DNA from 3 places in the Streptomyces lasalocidi genome. Region 1 is predicted to be linked to each of the others. Evidence: riboswitches for the same ligand, from Rfam matches in the RefSeq annotation. Region 1 holds a riboswitch; each other region holds the start of a gene.

What was found. Region 1 has a riboswitch for cobalamin ahead of E4U91_RS23095 (ribonucleoside-diphosphate reductase subunit alpha). Riboswitches for the same ligand answer to the same signal wherever they lie in the genome.
Region 2: it holds a riboswitch for cobalamin, as region 1 does, so the genes downstream of both, E4U91_RS08195 (cobalamin biosynthesis protein) here and E4U91_RS23095 (ribonucleoside-diphosphate reductase subunit alpha) in region 1, are expected to answer to the same signal.
Region 3: it holds a riboswitch for cobalamin, as region 1 does, so the genes downstream of both, nicT (Nickel transporter NicT) here and E4U91_RS23095 (ribonucleoside-diphosphate reductase subunit alpha) in region 1, are expected to answer to the same signal.

The regions. Positions count from the first base shown of each region.
Region 1 is NZ_SZNQ01000001.1:5,097,674-5,099,928, reverse strand. Features, by position in the region: gene E4U91_RS23100 (GNAT family N-acetyltransferase) at 447-965, shown strand; cobalamin riboswitch at 1,031-1,153, shown strand; gene E4U91_RS23095 (ribonucleoside-diphosphate reductase subunit alpha) at 1,276-2,255, shown strand, end outside.
Region 2 is NZ_SZNQ01000001.1:1,828,607-1,830,861, reverse strand. Features, by position in the region: gene E4U91_RS08200 (cobyric acid synthase) at 1-554, opposite strand, end outside; gene E4U91_RS08195 (cobalamin biosynthesis protein) at 551-1,495, opposite strand; cobalamin riboswitch at 1,597-1,736, opposite strand; gene E4U91_RS08190 (hypothetical protein) at 1,873-2,094, opposite strand; gene E4U91_RS08185 (inorganic phosphate transporter) at 2,126-2,255, opposite strand, start outside.
Region 3 is NZ_SZNQ01000001.1:4,074,727-4,076,981, reverse strand. Features, by position in the region: gene nicT (Nickel transporter NicT) at 1-857, opposite strand, end outside; cobalamin riboswitch at 886-1,071, opposite strand; gene E4U91_RS18265 (ArsR/SmtB family transcription factor) at 1,152-1,508, shown strand; gene E4U91_RS18260 (hypothetical protein) at 1,795-2,255, shown strand, end outside.

The DNA.
Region 1 (2,255 bases):
GCGGCCCGCCGTCGCGTCACACCGCCGGGGCCACCCGCCGTCACGGCCACCGCCGGAACCCGGCGGCCCGTCGCCGTGACCGGCCCGGACGTCCGGCGGCCCGTCGACGTCCGCCGGGGCGGCCCGCCGTCGCGTCACACGGGCCATCCGCCGTCACGGTTGCCGCCGGAACCCGGCGGCCCGTCGCCGTGACCGGCCCGGACGTCCGGCGGCCCGTCGACGTCCGCCGGGGCGGCCCGCCGTCGCGTCACACGGGCCATCCGCCGTCACGGTTGCCGCCGGAACCCGGCGGCCCGTCGCAGTGACCGGCCCGGACGTCCGGCGGCCCGCCGTCGCAGCCGCCGGGTCACCGTCCGTCGCGGCCGCCGCCCCCGTCCAGCGCCCGTCGTCGGGTCGCCGGAGAAATACGGGGGCCCCGCGCCCCGCCCGTCCGGCACACTCGCCGCATGGACACCGTGATCCGGGTCGCCCGGTCCGAGGAGTACGCCGCCCTCGGTGAGTTGACCGCCCGCGCCTACCTCGACGACGGCCTCCTCGACTTCGGCGAGGACGACGAGTACCTGCCGGTGCTGAAGGACGTCGCCCGCCGGGCCGCCGCCGCCGAGGTTCTGGTGGCGGTCGGGGGTGACCGGCTGCTCGGCGGGGTCGCCTTCGTGGCGGGGCCCGGGCCGGCCGCCGACATCGCGCGTCCCGGCGAGGCGGAGATACGGGCGCTCGCGGTGGTGCGCGAGGCCCGCGGCCGGGGTGTCGGCGAGGCGCTCGTGCGGGCCTGCGTGGACCGCGCCCACGCCACCCCGGGCTGCGTCCGGCTGGTGCTGTCCAGCCAGCGCTCCATGCACAGCGCCCACCGCCTCTACGAGCGGCTCGGCTTCGAGCGCACCCCCGACCGCGACTGGAACCCCGTCCCGCACCTGGACGACCTCACGCTGCTCACCTACGGGCTGACGCTCCGCCACAAGACCTGAGGGGCGCCCCGGACCCGCGCGCGACACAACATCTGGGGGTGGCGTGCCGAGCGGGCACAAGATGTATGCTCGTGCTCGCTGTCGCCGCAGGGGAATCCGGTGCGAATCCGGAACTGTCCCGCAACGGTGTACCCGTGCGCACCCGCACGGGCGTCAGTCCGAGGACCTGCCGACAGCGCGCCCAGGCCGACCCGGCCCGGGCGCCGACGTCCGGGCCTCGTGGAATGGGCCGGTGGACGCGACGCCGTGTGCGCGCGTGCGCTGCCCCCTGCCCTCCGTGAGGCCCCAGCCGAGCGAGGGAGAGCCCCACGTGACCATCGCGCCAGCCGATCCGGCCCCAGCACAGACGCAGCCGGAGGACGACGGTCCCGGTGCCGCGCTGCTGCGCACCCTGACCGAGCTGACCGCCGACCTCCCCGACGCCGACCCCGGCCGGGTCGCCGCCGCCGCGCTGCGCGGCCGCTCCGCCCGCGCGGACGAGGCGGAGCTGCGGGAGCTGGCCACGGAGGCCGCCGCCGGGCTCATCTCCGAGGACCCCGACTACTCCCGGCTGGCCGCCCGGCTGCTGACCCTCACCGTCCGCGCCGAGGCCGCCTCCCAGGGCGTCACCTCGTTCACCGGCTCGGTCGCCACCGGGCACCGCGAGGGCCTGATCGCCGACCGCACGGCCGCGTTCGTGCGCGGGCACGCCGAGCGGCTCGACGCGCTGGTCGACCCGGCCGCCGACGACCGCTTCGGCTACTTCGGACTGCGCACCCTGCACAGCCGCTACCTGCTGCGCCACCCCCTGACCCGGCGGGTGATCGAGACGCCCCAGCACTTCCTGCTGCGGGTGGCCGCCGGACTCGCCGAGGACGACACCGCCCGGTCGGTCGACGAAGTGGCCGCGCTGTACCGCCTGATGAGCCGCCTCGACTACCTGCCCTCCTCCCCCACGCTGTTCAACTCCGGCACCCGGCACCCCCAGATGTCGTCCTGCTACCTCCTCGACTCCCCGCAGGACGAGCTGGACTCCATCTACGAGCGGTACCAGCAGGTCGCCCGGCTGTCCAAGCACGCCGGCGGCATCGGCCTGTCCTACTCCCGCATCCGCTCCCGGGGTTCGCTGATCCGCGGCACCAACGGGCACTCCAACGGCATCGTGCCGTTCCTGAAGACGCTGGACGCGAGCGTCGCCGCGGTGAACCAGGGCGGGCGGCGCAAGGGCGCGGCCGCGGTGTACCTGGAGACCTGGCACTCGGACATCGAGGAGTTCCTGGAGCTGCGCGACAACACCGGTGAGGACGCCCG
Region 2 (2,255 bases), 3.3 Mb from region 1:
GGCGCGAGCAGGGCCACGGTGCCGAAGAAGGAGGCGAAGACGCCCCCGCGGTCGATGTCGCCGACCACCAGCACCGGCAGCCGCGCGCCCCGCGCGATCCCCATGTTGACGATGTCGGTGCGCCGCAGGTTGATCTCGGCCGGGCTGCCCGCCCCCTCACAGATCACCGCGTCATACGTGCCCCGCAACTCGGCCAGGCAGTCCAGCACGGTGCCCAGCAGCCGCTGCTGGCGTCCGCCGTGGTAGCCGCGTGCGCTCAGTTCGCCCACCGGCTTGCCCAACAGCACGACCTGGCTGCTCTGTTCGCCCCCGGGCTTGAGCAGCACCGGGTTCATCTGCGCGGTCGGCTCGATCCGGCACGCCTGCGCCTGCATCGCCTGCGCCCGCCCGATCTCGGCGCCCTCGCGCGTCACGAACGAGTTCAGCGACATGTTCTGCGCCTTGAACGGCGCCACCTTCACGCCGCGGCGCACCAGCCACCGGCAGATCCCGGCGGTGACGACGCTCTTGCCGGCGTCGGAGGTCGTACCGGCGACCAGGAGTCCCCCGTTCACTTCCCACGTCCCTTCCACAGCAGGCGGGCCCCGGCCGTGACGCCGAGCGCGAGCAGGCCGACGCGCCGGGACAGCCGTACGGCCCGGTCGATGTCGGTGACGGCGACGGGGCGCCCGGCGGCCCCGTTGAGCACGGGCCGGTGCTCGACCCGGCCGCCGTAGGAGAGCGTCCCGCCCAGGCGCACGCCGAGCGCGCCCGCGAACGAGGCCTCCACGGGACCGGCGTTGGGGCTGGGGTGGCGGCCGGCGTCGGCGCGCCAGGCGCGGACCGCCCCGCGCGGGTCGGGCCCCGCGAGCGTGGCGAGCACGGCGGTCAGCCGGGCTCCCGGCCAGCCGGCGACGTCGTCGAGGCGGGCGGAGGCCCAGCCGTAGCGCAGGAAGCGCGGCGACCGGTGGCCGACCATCGCGTCCAGGGTGTTCACCGCGCGGAAGCCGAGCAGCCCCGGCACCCCGCCGACGGCACCCCACACCAGGGCGCCGACCACGGCGTCGGAGGTGTTCTCGGCGACGGACTCCACGACGGCCCGGGCGATCCCGTCGGCGTCCAGCGCCTGCGGGTCGCGGCCGCACAGGTGCGGCAGCCGCGCGCGGGCCGCGTCGACGTCCCCGTCCCGCAGGGCCCGCCCAATGGTGTCGGCCTCGCGGGCGAGCGAGGTGCCCCCGACGACCGCCCAGGTCGCGGCGGCGGTCAGGGCGACGGAGGCGGCGGGGGAGCGGCGCACGGCCCGTTCGGCGACGGCCCCGAGGGCGACGGCGCCCCCGGCGCACACGGCGGTGTGCAGGGCGCCCCAGCCGCGGTGGTCGCGCCACAGGACCCGCTCCACGGCCGCGGCCGCGCGTCCGAACGCGGCGACCGGGTGCCCGCGGCGCGGGTCACCGAGGAGCAGGTCACCGAGGAGGCCGGCGGCGGCGCCGTACGCGTACGAGCGATCGGCACCCATCGGCTCAGCCGGCCGTGCGCGCGGGGGCGGGCCGGGTGGTGGTCCTCACATGGCAGCCGAGCATGGCGGTATGTCCTCACTCAGGGTGTCCACGCCCTGGTTCGACGAGACCGGCGGTGAGAGTTCCTGGCTCCCGGGGTTCGCACCCCGGTGACAGTGGCGGGACCGCGCCGGACTCGCACCGGCTTCCTCTCCTTGCCGCCGTACATGGCCCCGGCAGTCCACCACGCCCCCCGAACGACCGTCAACTTGCCGTTGACCTGGGGCGGAGGAGTGTGTGGAGGCCCACACGGAAGGGGCCTGCGGGGTCACAGCGACGCGGGGTGCCCGAGGGGCACCCCGCGTTGCGTGGTCCTGCTACGACGATGCGGCCGGACTCAGGCGACGATCAGGCTGATGCCGTACGCCACCGCCGCCGCGCACGCCGCGAAGCAGGCGTACGCGCCGGTGACCGCGAGGGCGGCCGAGCCGCCCCGGGCCTGGGCCCGCTCACGGGCGGACAGGCCCGCCACGCCGAGGGTGAACAGGGCGACGAGGCCCACGGTGACCACGAGGCTGACGCCGAAGACGGAGCCCAGGGCTGCCCAGTCGATCTTCATGCTGCTTCTCTTCCTTCAGGCCGGGGCGGGCTCAGACGGCGGCCGGCGGGGCGGCCGGTTCCGCGGCGAGGGCGGCGGTCGCCGTGGCCCCGACGGGGGCGGCCACGACCGGGGAGGGCACGGCCGGGGAGGCCACGGCCGGGGAGGGGATGACCGCCGAC
Region 3 (2,255 bases), 1.0 Mb from region 1:
GACAGCCCGGTGATGGTGAGGTTGTAGAACACCTTGCGCACCGGGTTGGAGAACGCCCACTGGTAGGCGAAGTTCATGAACGTGCCGTCGAGCGTGTCGAACAGGCTCATCCCGGCCGCGAACAGCAGCGGCAGGCACAGCACCGCGTACCAGGGCAGCCCCGCCGCCGCGCCCGAGCCGGCCATCACCATCAGGGTGATCTCGGTGGCCGTGTCGAAGCCCAGGCCGAAGACGAAGCCGAGCGGGAACATCTGGCCGGGGCGGCTGATGGACTTGGTGAGGCGGCCGAGGATGCGGTTCATGAACCCCCGGGAGTCCAGGTGCTGTTCGAGCGCGCGCTCGTCGTACTCGCCGGCCCGCATCGCCCGGAACACCTTCAGGATGCCCAGCAGGGCCACCAGGTTGAGCGCGGCGATCAGGTAGAGGAACGTCCCCGAGACGGTCGTGCCGACGACGCCGAGGACCTGGTGGGTGCGCGAGTCGTCGTTCATCAGGACGCCCGCGAGGGCGGCGCCGCCCGCGACCAGACCGGCCATCAGCACCACCACGCTGGAGTGGCCGAGCGCGAACCAGAAGCCCACGGACACCGGCCGCTTGCCGTCCGCCATCAGCTTGCGCGTGGTGTTGTCGATCGCGGCGATGTGGTCGGCGTCGAAGGCGTGCCGCATGCCGAGCGTGTACGCGGTGATGCCCAGGCCGATCCCGAACGCCTTGTCGCCGACCTCGTAGTGGGCCGGCACGACCAGCAGGAACAGGATGCCGAACGCCACCACGTGCAGGGCGGCGATCACCGCCATCAGCCCTGCGGTCCGTACGGTGTCCTCGCGTCGCCAGCGGAAGGAGACGGCATCGGTCATGAATTCACGCTCCAGCACCTCGTGGATCACTTCGTGAGCTGCCGTGGCCGGTCTCCTGGCTTACGGGGCTGGTGCGTCCGCCGTTCCTGCCTTCCCGGTCGTACGACCAGTGGCCCGGCGGGTGCCGGACGGAACGGGGACTCCCCGATCACAGTGGCGAGGGCCGCGCCGGTGTTCCACCGGCTTCCCGAGCACCACGGCCCGCCCACCGTAGGGGGCCGCACCCTCCCCTGCATAGCTGCACAGCTACGCAGGTATGCAAGATCACATACGGGCGCCTGCGAGGATGCCCCCATGCATCTCGTACCGGCCGACCGTGCCGACCGCCGCACCATCGACGGTCACCGGGTGTGCGACGCCATCGCCGCGATCGGTGACGCCGGTCGTGTCCGCGCCTGGGCCGACCGCTTCGCCCTGCTCGCCGACCCCAAACGGCTGGCGCTGCTGCTCGCCCTGCACCGGACCGGCCCGCTGGCCGTGTCCGACCTCGCCGTCGCCACCGGCATGAACGACCCGGCCGTGTCCCAGGCGCTGCGCCTGCTGCGGGCGGCGGGCGTGGTGGCCGGCGAGAAGGAGGGCCGCGTGGTGCGCTACCGGGTGGTGGACGCGGAGGTCGCGGGCCTGCTGGGGCACTGCGCGGCGGACGGCTGAGCGCCGGGGCGGCTGACCCGGCGGACGCGGCCGACCCGGCGGTGGCCGAGCGCCGAACGCAGCCGACTCGAGCCCTGCCCCCTGAGCCGGCCGGCAGGCGTGCCCTGCCCCCTGAGCCGGCCGGCAGGCCCCGGCCGGGCACCCGCCCGCAGCAACCTGGGTCACCCGTACGGGCCCACGCGCTGGTCGGGTGGTGCGGCTGGTGGTGCCGTGAGGGAGGTATCCCCGGGACATCCCGACCGGAGGTCCCCGCACCCCCACGGCCCGCCCGCCCAGGAGGCACCCGATGACCGTCGCTCCCGCCCGTGTCCTCCTGCTCGCCGTGGGACTGCTCGGCGCCACCGGCTGCGCGAGCCTCGGGCTGGAGCATCCGCCGACCGCGCCCCGGTCCCTGCCGACCATCGCCTCCCCCTCGGCCGTGGCCTCGCCCAAGGCGCGCACGTCGGGCGACGGCGCGGCGCTCACCGAGGCGCAGGCGCAGGCCGCGCTCATCACCGAGTCCGACCTGGGCGCGCCCTGGTCCGCGACGCGCGGCGCGGCCACCTGGCGGGACGGCATGCTGAAGTCGACCGCGGCCGGCCCGTGCCAGCGCCTGCTGGACGTGCTCTACACCGACGAGCTCCTCGGCGGCCCGCCCCGCGCGGCCGTCGGCCTGGACGACGCCGACACCGGCGCCCAGCTGCGCTACCAGATCGGCGGCCGCACCCCGCAGGACGCGGACCGCGCGCTGGCCTGGCTGGCGACGAT